DNA from 3 places in the Priestia filamentosa genome. Region 2 is predicted to be linked to each of the others. Evidence: riboswitches for the same ligand, from Rfam matches in the RefSeq annotation. Region 2 holds a riboswitch; each other region holds the start of a gene.

Region 1 (7,104 bases), 180 kb from region 2:
CAATTGCCTTTCTTGTTATTTAGCCTTATAGACCAATTAATAAACAGAAAAATCAAAAAATAGTAATGAGCAAAACTTTTAGCTTTGTCCACTACTATTTTTTTAAGCGTTTTTGATAAAGTTTAATTTCATTAATAATTTCTTGGCGTTCATCTTCCTCATTTTTAAGTAAAATGCCATATTGAAAACTTTCTTGAACAGGTCTTTTCCAAAGGATTGTCCCATTGTAAGAAAGCTTAGTACTATTTATTGTGAAGGAAACGTTAATTTCAATTTTTTGATTAGTTTCAATAGGAAGTTCTAATGGAGATTGAAGGAGTAGTCCGCTTGGGCTTATGTCAATAGCTGTGATGCTGCCGCTTCTGCTTTGCACCTGTTTACCATTCCGCCGAATAATGGAAAAAAGCCCTTTTACCGGTTTTTTGAATTGAAAGCGAAAACCTTCATTACGTCAATACTGCATCTAGTTATTCCTCCCGCTACTCTACTCACTCTTTATTATAAAAGAGTAGGGAAGAAAAAGGAATTTATTTTCTTTTACAGAAGGCGAAAGAGAAATGTAATACTTTTATCTTTCACAATATGCTCTGGAAAAAGAGGGCGACTCTGTAATGGGGCAAGGGTAATATTTGCTTCTTTGTAAAGGATATCAATATGCTCAGAGCAAATATATTGGTTGTTTTGTTTATAGTTAGGAACTTTAAATACAATACGAAGTAGAATTTTTAGAATTTCAAATTTATCATAGTGTCTATTTAGAAGGGAAATCCCTTTATCAATTAGTTTCTTTTGCTCTTCTTCTGAGACGTTATTGCTCATAAATTCATCATGTCTAGCGATAAATAGTTTGCCTCTATAGCTTTCATTTTTATTTTCGTAATTTTTAAAGTAGTGAGAGAGGGGCACAATACGTACACCATCATCCTCAACACTTTCCATTACTAGAATACGATCTTCCCATTTGACAATAACCCCAACATGACTGAAAGAAGAACGTGAAAAAAATCCAATGAGACGACTTATTATATAATGACCAGAGCAAAGTAAGATATCGCCTGTCTGAACTTTTGATAAAGCTTCTTCATAAGAATAAAAAGGTAAATTTTGAATAATAATCATCTCCTTTGCTGTATTATATCGATTTTTTCATATTTGGTATGGGGAAAATGGAAACAATATATAGAAGAAAAAAACCATTCATATTGAATGGCTTTCTTTATATAGAGCTTATTTTTAATTTCGTAAATAAGGTGTTTTTCATTGGAATAGAGCCGTTTTCAGGAAGCTAAGCAGTCAGAAAACAGATTACTAAAAACGCAATAAGGGAGCGGAAAAGTAGCATTAAAATTCCTCCTTGCTCTAATTGCTTTTGCTACTTTTAGTATAAAGGAAAAACGTAAATTCGGTATCAAAATAATATTACAGTTATGTAAAAAAACAAGGAGGTGAGCGTTAATGCATAAAAGTGATCTCATTCAGTGGCCAATATCTCATGTTCACTTCTCCAACAATATTGTCGATTTTAATAAGCCCAAAATGGCGGCCATCATTGCTTATAGGACGATTATCGCCTAATACAAGTACATAGTCTTTAGGAATCTTAGCTAGGCCTACTATTTCTTTTAGGGTGAAATCATTCGTTACTTGTTCATATGGTAATTTTTCTTGCTTTGCTTTGTTTAAATAAGGTTCGGCTGTTTTTTGTCCATTTACATAAAGAACATCGTTTTTGAACGAGATATTTTCACCCGGCAGGCCAACGATCCGCTTTACAAGATATTCTTCCTTGTGCTCGGGAGATTTTAAAACGACGAGATCTGATCGCTGGGGCTTTCCATACTTATAGTTTACTTTATTGACCACAATTTTGTTTCCATCTTGTAAGTTAGGTAGCATTGAATCCCCTTTTACTGTATAAGGTTGGAAGAAGAAATGTTGAATAAAAAAGGATAAAATAATAGCTAATATGATGGTTTTTACATAAGACCAAAGTTCGCTTTTTGTACTTTTTGTCAAGCTACAATTCGCTCCTTTTAATAAAGATAGTTGGATGCTATGCAACAAAAAGAAGGCTAGTACATTTCCCTGTACTAACCTTCTACATCTTTATTTATTTAGCCTGCTCTTTATACCAACATTTTTATTTTCAGAAGAAGATAATTCTTTTTCTTTCTTTTTTGCGGCTGTTGTATTGTCTTTGTCAGCTTCAACAGAAGGAGGTACTGATGCTCCATTTTTTTGAAGTTGACGGATTTGACTCTGAAGACGAATGATTTTAACCAAACTTAATGATACAGCTACAACGCCACCAAATACGGCAGAGCCAAGAATAACGAGAATTAGTGGCCAGTCTTGTGTACCAAATACGTAGTTAAACTGAACGGGTTCATCATTTACAATAGCTAAAATAGCAACGATAAGAGCAAAAACAAGAGCTAAAATAAAATAGCGTTGTCCTTTCATAAAAAACTCTCCTTTTTAAATGGATCAGTATCAGTATTTTTATGTTTATACCCTCAACTATAAGTATGAAACCATTTCAGTTTTACTACTTCTTTAATTTATAGAGAGAGCGTATGTTCTTTTAGCCACTCTAAGCGTTCATTATAGTCTTCAAAAAGGGAAGAAGGATTTTGTTCCACTTCTTTGGCGATAACAGCTTCAATTGTTGCCATTGGAGCCATAAGCAAATGCCAATCTGCTTTTACATCTCCGTTGTTGTAAGAAACCAGGTTAGGCGATTCTTCCCATGTGATAGAAGCTACATCGTTTGTTAAAAGAGGGGTAAGGCTTTTTAAAATATCTTTTGTTTTATCATGGCCTTTTGTTATGTACCACTCTTTTAACATAGTAAAGATTTCTTCATTCGTTTTTGCTTCATCCCAGCTTGTTGGAATTTGTGCTGTGAACTTTGAATATTTAAAAGCGAAAGATGGAGTATCTTCAGTTGTTTCGATGTTTAAACGGTACTGACGTCCAAGGTAAAAGAAACGCTCTCCAGATTGAAACGATTTCTTTTCATCAGATTTAACAACGTTTTCTGCTTCTGTTATCTTTTCTTCATCTTGAGTATGATTTTCCTCAGAAGTTTGAACGTCTCCTAGCTGCTCAGCAATCCAGTCAGCTTTACGAGCTAATACAAATTGAAGGTTGCTTTTTGTGAAACTTTTCGGTACAGTAAGCAGAACCCCTTCATCTTTGCAAACTGAAATTTGAACGTTTGTTGTATTTTGAACTTGGTGAATCGTGTAATTGAAACTATGCTTTTTTGTTTTAAAATGATACATATTGAAACTCCTTTCTACAAATTTTCATTGTATATGTAAACTAAGGTGAAGGTCAAGGTTACACCGATAACTTCTTATTAATAATATCAGGAAATTGACACATATGCTCAAACTGTTCTTTCATTTTTCCTTAAAATGCTCATTTACAAAATAAAGAATAGTTGGTATAATTCCATTATTCACAAACATATATTGTTTATTAAGACAGTCAACTTTATTAACAATAGAAAAATATACAACTTATCAAGAGTGGATAAGAGAACTGGCTCAATGATTCCACAGCAACCTGCGTATGCAAGGTGCTACTACCAGCAAAGCAAACGCTTTGAGTGATAAATGTGCAGAGAAAAGATGCCAATCGCTTTTAGCGATTGGCATTTTTCTTTTGCCTTTGTCGAAAAGTATATTAAAAGGAGAGAGATAAAATGAAACATGTCGAGTGGAAGGCTTATGTTGAAAAAAATTTAGAAAATGTGGTGTCAGAAGTTTATATTCATTCCCTTGAGACATTTATTCAAATTATCGCTAAAGATTGTGACTGTACATATTCAGTAGCTATTGATTACAAGGAACTACAGAGAAGTGATGATGAGAAAGTGTCTAACCTTCTCTTAGAAAAGCTTCAGAGAGTAGGATTTGAGCATAAAGAAAGAGTGCTTGCCTCTTATTAGAAAGAGAGAACAAATCTAGTATTCATAACGTATAATAAAGTGAGCAAACTACCTCTATAGGATGTTTGTAAGAACACTATGAGTAGCACAAAATGAATTTGTCAAAATTTTTTAAAAAATATACATCCTAAATAGTCAAAAACTGTGTTATCTTATATAAAAGGTAAATTGAGGAAGGGGCGACGTTCATGGATTATTCCATTGAATATGGAAGTGATCAAAGTAGTGAAGAACTAATTGATCACATCTTGGACTATTTAGAAGCAAAATAAGAAAAAAGAGCAGCCTACAAGTGAAAGAGCTGCTCTTTTTATTTGGTTTTCTTTCTTTAAAAAGTGGTTGACGTAAAAAGGAAGATAGCGGAGAATGGGCTTAATTATAGCAGCATAAACATTGCTTTCTAAAAAGTCGAACAGGGGGGAGAACATGAAAGGGCAAACTTACTTTCAAACAAAACAACAGCTCATCGACCTTCTTTGTGAACTTGTGTCCGTTCCGAGTATTACTGGAAGCTCTGCAGAAGGAGAGATGGCCAAGTTTATTCATCGTAAGTTTCTACAGCTTCCATATTTCAGAAAACACCCTTCTTATGCTCAATTACATGATACGGAAGACGGAAGATTTATTGTAACTGCATTTGTAAAAGGTCAAAAAACAAATAAAACGGTTATTCTTGTTAATCATCATGATGTTGTTGGAGTTGAGGGATATGGGATTTGGAAAGATGCCGCCTTTAACCCCATTGAACTAACAAAACGATTTTATGGACAGCGTGAGCTTGTACCATTTGAAGTCCGCCAAGACTTAGATCGAGGAGAATGGCTTTTTGGACGTGGAATTATGGATATGAAAAGCGGAATGGTGACCCAAATGTCTCTCATTGAACGAGCGTCAAATGGGGAATTTGAAGGAAATCTGTTGTTTTTATCTGTTCCAGATGAAGAAGTAAGTTCGATAGGAATGAGAAGCGCAGTACCTGTTTTGCTTGATCTTGCAAAACAACACAGTTTTCAATATTCTCTTGTCTTGAATGGAGAACCGATGTTCAGTCGTTATCCTGGTGATACGAGAGATTATTTATATGTTGGATCGATTGGAAAGGTATTGCCAGGTTTCTTTTGCTATGGAAAAGAAAGTCATGTTGGAGAGCCTTTTGCAGGTCTTAACGCTAATTTACTTGTTAGTGAGCTTACAAGAGCATTAGAGCTTAATACAGACTATTGTGAGGTGATTGAAGGGGAAGTAAGTCCTCCTCCAACTATTTTGTCTCAGGGAGATTTAAAGAAAGAGTATTCAACACAAACACCAAACAGAGCGCTATCTCTTTATAATTTCTTAGTGATGAAGAAGCCAATGGATAAGTTTGTTTCTTCTCTATTAGAAAGTGCTCAGCAAGCAGCTCGTGAAGTAGAGAAGCACTATAATAATCGCGCTTTTCACTATGGAATGATGCAATCTTCTACTCCAAGGTCTGTAAATGTTCACGTTTTTACGTATGAGAAACTTTATAAATATGGAGTGGATACTTACGGGAAGGAGCATGTTGATAGTTTAATTAAGAAGGTACAACATGAGACGTCCTCTCTCGATCATAGAGAACAAACAACGGCTATTTTGAATGAGCTTGCTCTTTTATGCAAAGAGCTTTCACCAATGATTATTCTTTTTTTCGCACCACCATACTATCCTGCTGTATGTACAGATGATCATCCGCTTGTAAAAAAACTTGTTCAAATACTAACAAAAACAGGTGTAGAAAAGTATGGGATAGTGTTTCATAAGCAGCTTTACTTTGGAGGCATTTCAGACCTTAGCTATGTTGGACTTGATCATGCATTAGAAACTTTCTTGCCGCTCGTTCACAACATGCCATTGTGGAAGAAAGGCTATGATATCCCATTTTCTGACCTAGAACAGTTTAAAGTACCTGTCTTTAACTTAGGTCCTAGAGGGAGAGACGCGCATCAGTGGACAGAACGACTTGATGTTAATTATTCATTTGGCCCTCTTATGGATTTGCTACAAATGACTATAAAAGAATGTTTTAAATAAACGAGATTCCTGGTACATTGAAGAGAACATAGTAGAAAGCTAGAAAAGAGAGGTTACACGGTATGGAAATTTTATTATCAAAAGAACAAAAGGCAGAAGTGATTAATGAAATTCAACGCTTTTTCCTAGAAGAACGAGGAGAAGAGATCGGAGAACTTGCCGCTGAAACAGTTTTTTACTTTATAAAAGAAAATGTCGGAGCTTATTTTTATAACAAGGGAATTGAAGACAGCAAAACGATTGTAGAGCAGAAAATATTTTCTGTAGAGGAAGATTTAGAAGCTCTAAAAAGAATCAAAAGATGAAAATAAACCAAAAGAAGAACAGATTTTAAATGATGTTCTTCTTTTTTATGTTCACTTGGTAAACATATTTATAAGTGAACTTTTATAAAGTCTGCTTCATCATTTTTCTTCTTTTAAAGATAAAGACTTATAGGTTCTTGACTATCTTTTTTGTTTGAAATGCTCTCTATCTTATTTAGGTTATATATCCTGTTTCTTTTTTTAAAAGAGTGAATACGATATAAAAGACCATAAAGAGAAGAGGAGCGATTTTCTTTGGGAACCATAGATGGAAAAGAGTTTGTGACAAGATTAAATCTGTTAAAAAATGATGTATGGGTAAAAGGAGAAAAAGTCAAAGGAGCCATTAGTGAGCACAGTGCTTTTCAAGGAGTTGTAAAAAGCAAAGCGGCGCTTTATGACATGCAAACTGGTGAGCATAAATCAGTCCTTACTCATACTGAACAAGGAATAACGTACGGAACATCTTTTATGAAACCGAAAACAAAGGAAGATTTAGAAAAGAGAAGAAATGCCACACAGCTTTGGGCTAGGAAATCAGGTGGGATGATGGGAAGGGCCCCTGATTATATGAACACAGCTATTATGGCTTTTTCTTCAGGAGCGTCATTAATTGAAAAGAAGCATAAAAAAGGCAGTGAGAACCTTGTTCAGCTATATGAGAAAGCAAAGAATTTGGATTTATCTTTTACACACACATATGTAAGTCCACAGGTTAATAGAGGCTCTTTCTATTATGAGGATTGGGAAGAGGAGCCCATTGCAGCGCAGGCGGTGAAGAAAACAAAG
Region 2 (7,104 bases):
TCTAGATAAAAACCTATGTACATTTCTCTTTATAGCAAAACAAAACATCAAGAAAGATAAATGTCAGAATAGTTTTATTTTAATTAATTAAAGATAGCGCTTACATCATATACAGCAAGCGGTACAACAAAGTTTCAGTTTTCACAACAATAGGTTTAGAACCTTGAACAATGGGTAATATTTTGTTAGGTTTAGAAACCATAAGCGATTTATTCATATTTTTGTTTTTGTGTCAATATGACGTAAGAAGAAAAATGTGAAAAAAATTACAGAGTTGTGGAGATATTGAACTACCGTACTCTTCTCAATATCTCGAGAGAGGAGGAACCGAAAACTTTCCATTTTATTTCAGGCGTAATGAGCCCATCATTGCGAGAAAATAAGTAAAAAGATTTTATGTTCTTATAAACCACATTAGTCGTAAGTTTTGTAATGTTTTAAGGAGGAAGTTGATGTCTGGAAATTTTAAAAAGTCCATATCATTATTTGATCTTATTCTTATTGGATTAGGAGCAATCTTCGGTTCAGCTTGGCTTTTTGCTGTAAGTAGTGTTGCTTCAAAAGCAGGTCCAGTAGGAAGTTTTTCTTGGTTAATCGGGGGGGCCATTATTCTTTTAATTGGTCTCGTTTATGCTGAGCTCGGGGCAGCATTACCTCGTACAGGTGGAATTCTTCGGTACCCAGTATATTCACACGGTCCGTTAGTTGGGTATCTCATTTCTTTTGTAACGATTATCGCCTATACAAGCCTAGTTTCGATTGAAGTAACGGCAGTTCGTCAATATTTAGCGTTCTGGTTCCCAGGGTTAACAAAAGCTAATTCAGAGTCACCAACTGTTATTGGATGGCTGTTGCAGTTTGCTTTACTCGCTCTATTTTTCTTACTGAACTACTGGAGTGTTAAAGCATTTACAAAAGCAAACGCTATTATTTCAGTTTTTAAATATTTAGTTCCTGTAACAATTATCGTTATTCTTGCTTTCCATTTTAAATCAGCTAACTTCTCAGTAGCTGGGTTTGCCCCATTTGGTGGACAAGGAGTTCAAACAGCAATTGCAACAGGTGGCGTAATGTTTGCTTACCTTGGCTTACATCCAATTGTTTCAATTGCAAGTGAGGTGAAAAACCCACAGCGTAACATTCCGATTGCGTTAGTTGTTTGTATTATTCTTTCAGCTCTTATTTATACAGCAATGCAAGTTCTTTTCCTCGGAAGTATTCCAACAGATATGATCGGTAACGACTGGGCACAAATTGCTGATAAATTTTCACTTCCGTTTAAAGATATTGCCATTGCATTAGGTTTAGGTTGGTTAGCTGTCATTGTTGTGTTAGACGCTGTTGTTTCTCCAGGAGCGAGTGGAAACATCTTTATGAATACAGCATCTCGTCTCGTTTATGCATGGTCACGTACTGGAACTCTTTTCAAAACGTTCTCAAAGGTAGACAAAGGAACAGGAATTCCTCGTCCTTCTCTATGGCTTTCATTCGGACTATCTGTATTCTGGACATTACCATTCCCATCATGGGACGCGCTTGTTAACGTTTGTTCGGTTGCCCTTATTCTTTCATATGTAGTAGCTCCCATTTCATCTGCTGCGTTTAGAGTAAATGCAAAAGACCTAAAAAAACCGTTTAAACTTAAAGGGATGAGCGTTATCGCACCCCTTTCATTTATCTTTGCAAGCTTTATCGTATATTGGTCAGGATGGAAAACAAACTCTTGGTTATTAGGTTCTCAGCTTGTTATGTTTGTTCTATACCTTATCTTCTCTAAATATGTGCCAACAAAAGAAGTAAGCTTAGCACAACAATTAAAATCTGCTTGGTGGTTAATTGCTTATTACGTTATCATGCTTGTTATTTCTTACCTTGGTTCATTTGGTGGAGGAACAGAGACATTAAAAAATCCTGTAGACTTAATTCTTGTCGCTATAGTAGCATTAGCTATTTACTACTGGGCTAAATATAGCGGATTGCCAAAAGCAATTATTGATAATGATGAGCCTACACCTGAAGAGAAAGCGGAAGCTGAAGTTAAAGCAGAACCTGCTAAATAACGCTTGTTTTACAAACTGGATAAAGTTAAAATAAAAGCTGCCTTCTGGCAGCTTTTATTTTTCACAAAGGAGCTATTAAAATGAACTATGAAGGCTTATTAAAAGCTTATTTATCTCTTTGGAACAACCGCCAGCTTTCTTCCTATAAAGAAGCGGAAGAAAAACTTAAAGAGCTTATAAAAGAAGATTTAAGTTCAGCATGGTCACACCCTCGTATTCGTAAAGCAAAAGAAGTTCAGCTTACAACTGCCCTTACTCGAATTGAACAGTCCTCTTTAGAAAATGAGACAAAGCAAGCATTAAAAGCTTTGTATGAACAAATTTATGATGCGATAAAATAAACGTCAAGGAATTCATTCCTTGACGTTTATTTTTTATTTATACGAAAAAGCCTTTTCCGCTTTCTCAAATGCTTGTTTTAAATCTTCTTTTAAATCCTCAACATCTTCAAGGCCAACTGAAATACGAAGAAGATGCTCTGTAATGCCTCGTTCTTCTTTATCTTCTAGAGGCATACTTGCATGAGTCATTGTAGCAGGATGCGTTAAAATGCTCTCTACTGCTCCAAGGCTTACTCCAACGGAAGAGAGAACAACATGATTAAGCGTCTCTTTTGCTACTTCTTTATCTTTTAATTTAAAGGAAATGATAGCCCCGTAGCCACTTGCTTGCTCACTTGCTAAGTTGTGCTGTGGATGAGATGGAAGTCCTGGATAATACACCTCATCTACTTGCGAGTTATCACTTAACCACTGCGCAAGCTCTAAAGCTGACTTTTGTTGCTGATCTAGACGTACTTTTAGTGTCTTAATCCCTCTTAATAGAAGCCAACTATCATTAGGACTTAAAATTGCTCCAAAAGCGTTTTGTACAAATCCAATTTTCCCAGCAAACTCTTCGCTATTTGTAATGGCAACTCCAGCTACAACATCACTGTGACCTCCAAGATATTTCGTTGCGCTATGAACGACAATATCTACGCCTTTATCAAGCGGTTTTTGTAAGTATGGCGTCATAAACGTATTATCCATAATTGTAAATAAATCATGATCTTTTGCAACGCGCACAATTTCTTTAATATCTGTTACGTGTAAAAACGGATTTGATGGAGTCTCAAATAAAATCGCTTTTGTTTTTTCTGTAATATGTTGTTCTACTTCTTTAATATCTGTTGTATTAGCAAACACAGCTTTAATATTAAAATTAGTGAAAAGCTGTGTAACCGCTCTGAATGTTCCCCCATATACATCGTGTGAAACGATAATTTCGTCTCCACTTTTTAACAAGCATAAAACGGAAGAAATAGCAGCCATACCTGATGAAAAAGCAAATCCATACGTTCCGTTTTCTAAAGATGCAACAGTATGTTCTAGAGCTTCTCGTGTAGGGTTACCTGATCGAGAATAATCGTAGCGGTTATTTTTTTGCTGATTAAACGTAGTTACTTGATAAATAGGCACATTGACAGAACCAAATGGCTCTTCAACATGAGTTTTAGCGTGTATAAGCTTTGTGCTGAACTTCTGATCTTTTGTACTCATCAAATCTCTCCTTAAAGTCTTGAATTAAATCTTCTCCATGCTCAATACCAACTGATAAACGAAGCAAGCAATTCGTTACTCCAATTTCATTTCGAACATCCTCTGGGATATCGGCATGTGTTTGGCGTGCAGGGAACGTAATTAATGTTTCAACGCCTCCTAGGCTCTCAGCAAACGTAACTACTTGAAGATGTTCTAATAAGAACGGCACTAGTGCTTCTTCTTTTACAGAGAAGGAAAGCATTCCTCCAAAGCCTTTTGCTTGCTTCTTCATTACGTTATAGCCTGGATGACTCTCTAACCCTGGATAAAATACTTTATCAATTAAATCTTGTTCTTCAAGCCACTGAGCAATTTTCAAAGCATTTTCCTCGTGACGATCCATTCTTAGTGCCAATGTTTTTAAGCCACGAAGAAGGAGAAAACATTCCTGCGGTCCAAGAATAGCACCAATAGCATTTTGAAAAAAGCGAATTTTTTCACCAAGCTCACAACATCGACTAACAACAAGTCCACCAATAACATCATTGTGCCCGCCGATATACTTACTTGCACTATGCACAACAAGATCTGCACCAAGTACAAGTGGCTGCTGTAGATATGGAGACATAAATGTGTTATCAACAATTGTTAGAAGATCATGTTCTTTTGCGATAGCAATTGCTTCATGCAAATCTGTAACGTGCATAAGTGGATTTGTTGGTGTTTCAATAAATAGAGCTCTTGTATTTTCTTTTACATTTCTTTTTATCTCTTCTGTATTTTCAGTGTTAACATATGTAACCTCTACGTCACTTTTCTTCACAATATCTTCAAGAATACGATATGTTCCACCATATAAGTCTTTCGAGATAATAAGATGATCGCCTTTTTCAAGGAGAAGGAAAATGGCTGAGATAGCAGCCATACCTGATGAAAAAGCAACTCCTATTTCTCCTTTTTCAAGAACCGCAATTGCTTCTTCAAGCGATGTTCTAGTAGGATTGGCTGTTCTAGAATAATCGTAACCTGTACTTTCTCCTAAACGAGGGTGTTCAAATGTAGATGCCTGATAAATTGGCGTTGTAAGTGAACCTGTTGCAGCATCTCTTTTCATTCCTGACCTTACTAACTCTGTTTCAATACGCATAATATTCTCCCTTTCTTCCTCAATATAAAAAAGCCACTCTTTACAAATGAAAGAGCGGCTAATCCGAAATCTCTCATCTGTAAGAACAATTTGTTCTACAGGAATTGGCACCGTTCAAGTATATTACTTGATGGTTGCCGGGCTTCATCGGGCCAGTCCCTCCGCCACTCTTGATAAGAGTAAATTTATAATTCATTGATTTTGTTAAGTAATTAATCTTACTTTAGTAAAAATATGAGTGTTTGTCAACGAAGTTTTCTAAAAAGGTTAAATATACACACTATTCAAAAGGGTTTTCTACTATATGTTATTTTAAGGATATATTAAAAAAACAGCAGAAACGAATGTCTCTGCTGTTTCTTTTACTCATATAAAAAAGCAGTGATGGAGTATACAGTACAGTCCCATCTTCTTAAGCTTTCACTCACTAGTTCATTGTATTCTGCTACGCTTTTTGTTGCCTCATATAAAGGAAAGTCCATTGCCTTATTCCTCCTCTATCCTATTTTTATCATTATAGACAAACGTAGGAACATCTAATCTTGTGAGTTTGTTCCTTTCTATCTCTTTTTACGCTTTTGAAGCTCTTTTTTTACAATTGGAACACCTTTTTTAATAGCTCTTTGGACTTTAGGATTCTTCAGTAATCTGATAATTTTACTCAATCTTCCCATAATTATTTCAGCTCCTTATTATTTCGATACTGACTAAGACGTTTGCAGTATTTATATAAATAAGCAATTGCTTCTAAAAACCATTTTGGAAACTTTTTTGGGAAATAAGATTTTTGATAAAAATAGCGATATGCTCTTGCTAAATCGCGCCACTGATAGCATGTTTTCTTCTGAGTATAGCGTACAACATCAATGATACGAACTTCTTTATCCTTCGTTAGAATAAGATTGTGTAAATGAATATCTGAAGGGTTTAATCCTTTCGAGCGTGCAAAGGCAAGTCCTTTTTCTACCTCTTCAATTGCTTTTGTAGGAATTCTCACACCTGTTGTTAAACACTGATAAAACGTTTTGCCTTTAATATATTCCATTACAATATAGTTTGGCCCAACTTCATATATTTCAGGAAAAGTGAGAGAATGTGATAATTTTTCATACACTTCTCCCTCTTTTTGCGCTAAGTGATCAAAAGAAGGAAAAAATAGTTTAATCACTTTATTTTCATTTTTCACTTTAAAAGCCCACGCACTTCTCCCTGTTCCTATTACTTTTAATTCTCTTGGTAGGTGAATAAGAGAGTATGAAGAGCCTTTTTTTTGGAACTTAACTTCCTCTACGAGTTCTGAAGCTTCCCTCACATTTTTTCCCCCTTCACTCTTTTTTCAAACATACTACAAATTTCACACTTTCCATAATAATATGCTTTTAAAAAAAAGAGCTCTTACCTTTGGTAAAAGCTCTTTTGAGATGACTTTTTTAAGCTGAGAATTTGCGTAGCTTTGTATCTAAAATAAAATTACCAAATGGAATAACAGATGCTAACAAAGCACTTACAATCCATTTATATGACCAACGTACTTTCATCGTGACATAACCAACCATTAAAATATATAAAACAAACAATCCCCCATGAATAGAACCAACAACTGTTACAACTTCAGGGATGTTTGCCATATACTTAAGCGGCATTGCAATTCCTAAAAGAGCTAAGAGAGAAAGCCCTTCAATAAGTCCTACAAACCTCATTCCACCGAGTGGAGAGTTCATCATATTATCGTCTCCTTCGTATTGTTTTTATTTATGTATGTCCAAATTCATTTTTTATGTGCTTACGTTTTTAGTATACCAAAGTTACAAATCTTTTATCACCTTGTTCCTGTGACAGTTTCATGACATTAAGAAGCCGGGAGTTCCCGGCTTTTTCCTATACTTTAAAAATCGACGTAACACCTTTAAAAACCGTTGATAGCTGGTTAACAGCGTTCATCATTTGACCTGCTGTATTCATCATTTTATCCATATTATACGTACCATCGCTGTTCTTAAATTGTGCTAAAATTTGCGGTGGCTGGCTTTTTGTTTGCATCCACTGCTTAGGATAGTAGTGAGGCTGACCTTGTTCATACATATTTTGCTGTGGCATGTATCCACCCGTTGTTATATGTTGATTGTACATGTTAGGAGTATAAGGAACATCTACAAATTGAGTGTTGTTTACATATGGATGACTTTGATACAAATAGGGATTTCCGTAATTTTGAATAGGTGCATATCTGTATTGATGAACTCTTCTCATCCGTTCTTCCCCCTCTCTTTTCATTCTTATACTATGTAAACAGCCTAGGCAGACGTGAATACGTAATTTATCATTTTTTGTCACTTTTTGTCGGAATTCTAAATTTTTCGAACAAAAGGAACTT
Region 3 (7,104 bases), 140 kb from region 2:
GGAATTACATTTAGCGATATAACTTTATCAGAATCAGGAACAGTTGTTTTATTTAACGGAGGAGGAAAGGGACGTTCAGTTAGCCTTCTTCCTACAACATATATTGCTATTATTCCTAAGAGTACAATCGTGCCGAGAATGACGCAAGCTGCGCAGTATATTCATCAAAAAGTTGAAGAAGGACAAGATATTTCTTCTTGCATTAATTTTATTACAGGACCGAGTAACTCAGCAGATATTGAAATGAACCTTGTCGTCGGTGTTCATGGTCCTGTCAAAGCAACCTATATTATTGTTGAAGACTGTTAAAGAGATGCTTGGCTAGAGAAATCTAGTCAAGCATCTTTTCCTGTCTATTCAAAAAGAGATAGGAGGAATTTGGAGTAATATGTAGAATAACCATAAGATAATAAGAAAGCTGTCACTATATATGTGTGAAAGGAGCAACGTTTATGTCGGCTGAAGGATCACTTCAAGCAACTGAGAAAAGTCGAGATGAAACAGCAGAATTGGAGCAGCTTAGAATCGTATTTGACAGAGCACGGGATGCAATGATTGTATTTAATGGTGATTTGCGCGTTACAGACGTCAATCAAGCAGCCTGTCGCTTGTTTGAATGTGCAAAAGAGGAGCTCCTCTCACTTCATGTGCGAGATTTTTTGGAAATGATGTCAAGTGAGGCATTAGAGCGGTATGACTATTCTCTTACAAGCGGAGACCACTTTTATTTTGAGGGTCCCTTATATTTGCCGAATGGCTCGATAAAGTATATTGAATTTCAGTCAGAAAAGCATGATGGAGAAAATGCTATTTTAATGACAACGTTTCGGGATATTACAAAGACAAAGAACTTAGAAAATGAGCGGTTTATTAGTCAAGAAATGTTTCAAGATATTTTTAATCAAGCGATTGATGGTATTTTGATTTTTGACAAGAAAGGGCGAATTATTGATGCGAACCCGTCCCTTTGCCGAAGGATTGGCTACACTAAAAATGAACTGCTTGTTCAAACATTAAGTGAGCTTGTTCTTCCGATTTATCATTATAAGATTGAGCGTCTTTGGCATGCGCTAAAAAGGAATGGGAAATCACAAGGAGAACTTCCTATTCAAACTAGACAAGGAGAAGAAGTGTACTTTGATTTTACAACAACAGCCCATATTAATAGTGATTATTATATGTCTATTATGCGTGATGTTACGGAAAAGAGAGACATGGAGCAAGAGCTAGCTAAAAGTGAAAAGAAATTTAGGGAAATCTTTGAAAGCGCTGTTGATGCTATCATTATTTGGAATGAAGATTGGACAGTTGTTGATGCGAATCCCTCTTCCTCTCGTACATTTGAGCTTCCTCTTCATCAACTCATTGGAAGTAATTTAGAAGAATTTTTAGATTTATCACAGCCAAAAACAAAAGAAATTACAAATCGTTTTTATGATTTTAATGCGATAAGAGAAGAGCTTCCTTTCTATATGCCAAATGGTGAAAAGAAAGATTTAGAGTTTACAGCAAAACAAGGTATTATAAAAGGGCATAATCTAACTATTTTCCGTAATATAAGTGAACGAAAAAAGATGGAACAAGAGTTAAGAGAAAGTGAGCAAAAATTTAGAACGATTTTCAATGGATCTGTCGATGGTGTTCTGCTTTGGAATGAAAATTTAAAGATTATGGATGCTAACTCTGTTTTGTGTGATTTCGTTGAATTAACAAAAGAAGAAGTATGCTCATTGAACGTGCGAAATCTGTTAGATGAAGGGAACAAAAAGGTATTAGATGCTCATTTATCGTTTCTTAAGGAATACAGAGAGCATGAAGGTGAGTTAACTTACACAATGAAGAGCGGTCGCAAGCGAACCATTGAATATTCAACGAAGAAAGATATTATTCCAGGGGTCTATATGACAATGCTACGAGATGTCACTGAAAAGAAAGAGATGGAAGAGCAAATCCGAAAATCAGATACTCTACAAGTTGTAGGGCAGCTTGCCGCAGGAATTGCTCATGAAATTCGAAATCCAATGACAGCATTGAAAGGATTTATTCAGCTTTTACAAAATAGTATTGATCATGAAGAGAAAGATGATTTTTCTCTATATTTTGACGTCATTACGTCAGAACTTCAGCGTATTGAAAACATTATTACAGATTTTCTTGTATTAGCAAAACCTCAGGCAATTAAACACGAGCAAAAAGATATTATTCAAATTGTCCAAGAAACAATGGACTTATTAACAGCACAAGCAACGCTTGTAAACGTGCAGTTTCATACAGAATTTGAGCCTTCGTTACCGCTTCTTTACTGTGAACCGAATCAGCTAAAACAGGTATTTATTAACATTATGAAAAATGCGTTGGAAGTTATGCCTATAGGTGGTACCCTAACTGTAAGTGTACATGCTAAAGATGAAAAGTTTATTGTAGTCTCTATTAAAGATGAAGGGGAAGGCATGCCTGAAGAGCGAATTAAGCGTCTTGGCGAGCCTTTTTATACAACAAAAGAAAAAGGTACAGGTCTGGGTCTTATGGTGTCATATAAAATTATTGAGGAACATGGAGGTTATATTGACGTTCATAGTGAGATAGGACTTGGCACAACTTTTTCCATCATCTTACCAATCAATTCAAGTGAGGAGAATAAGAAAGAATGAACAAATATTATAGCATCCTTGTTCATGAGATGCTTGGCAATATTGTCATCCGTTCAAACGACAAAGGCGTGACAGCTCTTTCCATTGGAGAAGAGCTTGTTATTGAAAAAGATGAAATTAAAAATCAGGGTTGGGCGTTTACTGCTAAGCAACAGCTTGAAGAGTATTTTAAAGGAGAACGACAAACGTTTAATTTACCGCTGTGCATTGAAAAAGGTACGCTATTTCAGCGGGAAGTGTGGAATACATTATCAAAAATTCCTTATGGAAGCTTCTGGTCTTACAGTGATGTTGCAGTAGATGTACAGCGTCCAAAAGCAGTAAGAGCAGTTGGCGGGGCTAATAGAGCTAATCCTTTGCCTATTATTATTCCGTGTCACCGTGTGATAGGAAAAGATGCATCTTTAACAGGATATGCGGGAAATAAAACACATCAAAAAGAACTTCTGTTAACTGTTGAAGGATTAACAGTTCAGAATGGCACAGTAAAAATATAAAAGCTAAGCGATACATTCGCTTAGCTTATTCACTTTCCTCTTCTTTCCACCCTTGTCCTTCTATAAAAACGAGATCAACAGACTGTTGTTCATCTGTTTCGTGCATGGAGCTTTCGGATTCTGTGAATTCTTTCTCATTTTTTTTCACTTTCTTGTCCTCCTTACACTTTTTAAAAATTTCATTATTATAATAAGCAGTTGAAGAGAAGAATATGTTTTCTACAATGAAATGTTACACTTCTGTAAAAAACAAAGAAGAAGCATTAATGCTTCTTCTCTTTTATAAGCTTTTTGTTGTAAATAAGTCAGGGATTTTATCGAATTCAGTTCCATGTATAATACCTTGTTCTGTAATAATACCTGAGATAAGTTCTGCAGGAGTCACATCAAAAGCAGGATTATAAACAGATGTGTTTTTAGGTGCAACCCACTCATGTCCTACTTTAAGTATTTCTTCCTCTTTTCGTTCTTCAATTGGAATTTCATCTCCATTTTTAAGAGAAATATCGAACGTTGATAAAGGAGCCGCAACATAAAATGGAATTCCATGCTGTTTTGCCAAAATAGCTAATCCATAGGTTCCAATCTTATTAGCTGTATCTCCATTTGCAGAAATGCGGTCGGCTCCAACAATAACAGCGTCGACTTTCTTTTTTTTCATTGTATGTGCAGCCATGCTATCAGTAATTAATGTAACATTTACCCCGCTTTGTAACAGTTCCCACGTTGTTAATCGTGCACCTTGTAAGAGAGGGCGAGTTTCACAAGCAAATACATGGATAGGGAAGTCAACTTCTGCTGCGAGATGGAAAGGAGCTAACGCTGTACCATAATAAGCGGTGGCAATTGATCCTGCGTTACAGATGGTCATTACAGAATCATTCTTATTAAAAAGTGACAAAGCATGCTGTCCAATGTTATAACAGATATTTTCATCCTCAACGCTAATCAAAATAGCCTCATGAACAAGATTTGTTTTTGCTTCATTGACAGAAGCTGCATGCTCAATTTTATTTTGTAAACGATGAAGGGCCCATGTTAAATTAACGGCCGTTGGGCGAGAAGAAGCAAGGTATAAGCTTTTTTCACGAATATGTGTATGAAATTCTTGTAAGTCCTCTCCTTCAAATTTTGATCCAGCTAGGGCTAATCCAAAAGCAGCGGCAATTCCAATTGCTGGTGCTCCACGTACTTTTAAAGTTTTAATAGCATCCCATACATCTTCAATTGTTTCTAAAGTTAGAAATTCAACAGAATTGGGAATAAGTTGTTGATTTAAAATTTTAATAGAATCCTCTTTCCATTCTACCGATCTCGGTATGGCCATTTTTCTTTCATCCTTTCTAAACAGTTCTAGCATTATTTCCTAAAAATTCATTATTTTCAATATAAAACTCATGCAAGTCTTGAACATTTTTAATCTCTACTCGATTTAAAATAAGAGATCTTCCTATATCTAAAGCAATCTCTTTTGTACGAATACGAAGCTCACTTTCTTCAATCGTATCAAGATCTGCTACATGAGCAAGCCCAATTGTTCGGCGGATCATTTCACATCCTGCAAAACCTAATGCATCTTGCCAAACGGTGCGGAGTGTATAGTCAAGATAGCCGTTAACTTGTAGAAAAGGATTGTTTTTATCCTCTTTCCAAAGAGACGTAAATACAGAGGAAAAAGTTTCCCATGTATCATGAATAAAGCCAAAAAGCTCAGTTTGAGCTGGAGGACGACGGAGGGCATTAAACAATAAATTTGCGATAAAATGACCTAAGTCAAAACCAAAAGGGCCATAAAAAGCAAATTCAGGATCGATAATTTTTGTTTCATGCTCGCTAGCAAAAATACTTCCTGTATGTAAATCACCATGAATAAGGGCATCGCCGTTTGTTAAAAACAGCCTCTTCAATTTAGCTACTTCAAGCTTAAGTTCATCTTCTTTCCAAAGTTGTTCTACTTTTTCTGATAGTTCCGGTTCAAAATCATTTGTATCATGATCAAAGAATGGGTCTGTAAAAACGAGGTCTTCTGTTATTTTACAAAGCTCAGGGTTTGAAAATTGCTGTGCTTTTTCTTTCTTTTCAGTTGGACTTAGTCCTAAATCAGATGTTTTAAAGAGAATGTGAGCTAAAAAGGTGCCAATATCTTTTCCTAAATTCGGATAAGAGTCACCTTTAATAAGTCCTGTTCTGGCAATGGAAAGATGCGATAAATCCTCCATAATTGTTAGTGCGAGCGTCTCATTACTGTACAACACCTCAGGAACAAGGTGAGGGGTGAATTTTGCAAATTGCAACAAAGCTTCGCTTTCAATTTTGGCTCGCTTCAGCGTTAATGGCCAGCTTTCTCCCACAACTTTAGCGTATGGTAAAGCTTGCTTTACAATCCATTTTTTCGTGCTGCCTTGAGTGCTCATTTGAAAAACAAGGTTAAGGTTCCCATCGCCAATTTCACGGCATGTTACATGTTCATCTTCAGCAAAAAAATGAAGTTTTTTTAAAAGGGATATAGCGCTTTCTTCTGTTAACGGTTTATAAACATCAAATTGAAAAGTCATAAGAGAAGTAAACCTCCAAAATAGATTTGTTTAATCGGAATTAAGAAGTGAAAGGGAGTAGGGGTGCTTATTCAACAATGAAAAAGCCCCTTTCCTTTATGAAAGAGGCTTGAAGATATGGTCAAACCTCTTATCTTTCAGAAAGGATATTCTTTCTGTTGGAAGTAGCACCGTGCCACTTTTGCGTTCATTTTACACATAATGAACAAATGGTCGGTTGCTGGGCGTCAAAGGGCCAATTCCCTCAGCCAACTCTTGATAAGAGTATATGTGATTTTAAATTGGAAATGAAATAACACTGTTTGAAAAGTATACTAGCAACGATTGTAGATTTTGTCAACACGTAAATTTAAAATTAGGTTGTTTGTTTAGAGCGAGAAAAACTTTTCTTTTTTCATCTTTACAGAAATGAAAGAAGCATATATCATGAATCATTAGAATTTGTAGAATTTTTCGAGAGGTTGTTTATGATGAAAATATTTCAGCAGTCAGATCGTTTAAAAGGTTTACCAGAACAGTTTTTTGCTTCTCTTGTTAAAAAAGTAGCAAAAGAGGCAAGTGAAGGACATGACTTAATTAATTTTGGTCAGGGAAATCCAGATAAGCCGACTCCTGAGCATATTGTAAAGGCGCTTCAAGAAGCAAGTAATAATCCTCACTTTCACGGTTATCCACCTTTTCAAGGCCACGGTTTTTTAAAAGAGGCTGCAGCCTCTTTTTATAAACAAGAATATGGAGTAACAATCGATCCAACAAAAGAAGTAGCCATTTTATTTGGCGGAAAAGCAGGATTGGTTGAAATTCCCCAGTGTTTGCTTAATAAAGGGGATGGTGTCCTTATTCCAGATCCGGGTTATCCGGACTATTTATCAGGGGTTGCGCTAGCTGGCGCAACATTAACTAAAATGCCTTTAACAGAGCAAAATGATTTTTTACCTGACTATAGTTCGCTGTCAGAGGAAGATAAGCAACGTGCTAAGCTGATGTTTTTAAACTATCCAAATAATCCCACAGGTGCTGTTGCTTCAAAAGAGTTTTTTGAAGATACGGTGAGCTTTGCCGACAAAAATGATATCTGTGTTGTTCACGATTTTGCTTATGGAGCAATCGGATTTGATGGCAAGAAGCCAAGAAGTTTTTTGCAAACTGAAGGAGCAAAAGACGTTGGGATTGAGATTTATACGTTTTCTAAAACATTTAATATGGCAGGATGGCGCATTGCTTTTGCAGTTGGAAACGAGAGTGTTATTAAAGCAATTGAACTTTTACAAGATCACCTTTATGTTAGTATTTTTAGTCCTATTCAAAAAGCGGCCGAAGTTGCGCTTCTGCATAGTCATAAAAGTGTTCAGGACCTTTTGTCTCTTTATGAGAGAAGACGTGAAGTTTGGGTAGGAGGAT

The links. Region 2 has a riboswitch for S-adenosylmethionine ahead of B9N79_RS14650 (trans-sulfuration enzyme family protein). Riboswitches for the same ligand answer to the same signal wherever they lie in the genome.
Region 1: it holds a riboswitch for S-adenosylmethionine, as region 2 does, so the genes downstream of both, B9N79_RS13735 (hypothetical protein) here and B9N79_RS14650 (trans-sulfuration enzyme family protein) in region 2, are expected to answer to the same signal.
Region 3: it holds a riboswitch for S-adenosylmethionine, as region 2 does, so the genes downstream of both, mtnK (S-methyl-5-thioribose kinase) here and B9N79_RS14650 (trans-sulfuration enzyme family protein) in region 2, are expected to answer to the same signal.

What each region holds. Positions count from the first base shown of each region.
Region 1 covers NZ_FXAJ01000003.1:36,106-43,209, forward strand. The annotation lists gene B9N79_RS13710 (PilZ domain-containing protein) at 95-373, opposite strand; gene B9N79_RS13715 (YiiX/YebB-like N1pC/P60 family cysteine hydrolase) at 538-1,119, opposite strand; gene lepB (signal peptidase I) at 1,453-2,016, opposite strand; gene B9N79_RS13725 (LapA family protein) at 2,107-2,463, opposite strand; gene B9N79_RS13730 (YgjP-like metallopeptidase domain-containing protein) at 2,562-3,287, opposite strand; SAM riboswitch class I at 3,525-3,626, shown strand; gene B9N79_RS13735 (hypothetical protein) at 3,713-3,958, shown strand; gene B9N79_RS13740 (M20/M25/M40 family metallo-hydrolase) at 4,385-6,010, shown strand; gene B9N79_RS13745 (DUF2164 domain-containing protein) at 6,073-6,315, shown strand; gene hpaB (4-hydroxyphenylacetate 3-monooxygenase, oxygenase component) at 6,571-7,104, shown strand, end outside.
Region 2 covers NZ_FXAJ01000003.1:220,231-227,334, reverse strand. The annotation lists gene B9N79_RS14665 (APC family permease) at 453-2,060, shown strand; gene B9N79_RS14660 (hypothetical protein) at 2,141-2,401, shown strand; gene B9N79_RS14655 (trans-sulfuration enzyme family protein) at 2,435-3,601, opposite strand; gene B9N79_RS14650 (trans-sulfuration enzyme family protein) at 3,555-4,730, opposite strand; SAM riboswitch class I at 4,801-4,910, opposite strand; gene B9N79_RS14645 (RIO1 family regulatory kinase/ATPase domain-containing protein) at 5,407-6,042, opposite strand; gene B9N79_RS14640 (DUF3817 domain-containing protein) at 6,161-6,454, opposite strand; gene B9N79_RS26600 (YppG family protein) at 6,609-6,980, opposite strand.
Region 3 covers NZ_FXAJ01000003.1:77,410-84,513, forward strand. The annotation lists gene B9N79_RS13900 (LutC/YkgG family protein) at 1-309, shown strand, start outside; gene B9N79_RS13905 (PAS domain-containing sensor histidine kinase) at 453-2,651, shown strand; gene B9N79_RS13910 (methylated-DNA--[protein]-cysteine S-methyltransferase) at 2,648-3,148, shown strand; gene B9N79_RS26775 (hypothetical protein) at 3,174-3,296, opposite strand; gene mtnA (S-methyl-5-thioribose-1-phosphate isomerase) at 3,429-4,475, opposite strand; gene mtnK (S-methyl-5-thioribose kinase) at 4,492-5,703, opposite strand; SAM riboswitch class I at 5,831-5,968, opposite strand; gene B9N79_RS13925 (pyridoxal phosphate-dependent aminotransferase) at 6,174-7,104, shown strand, end outside.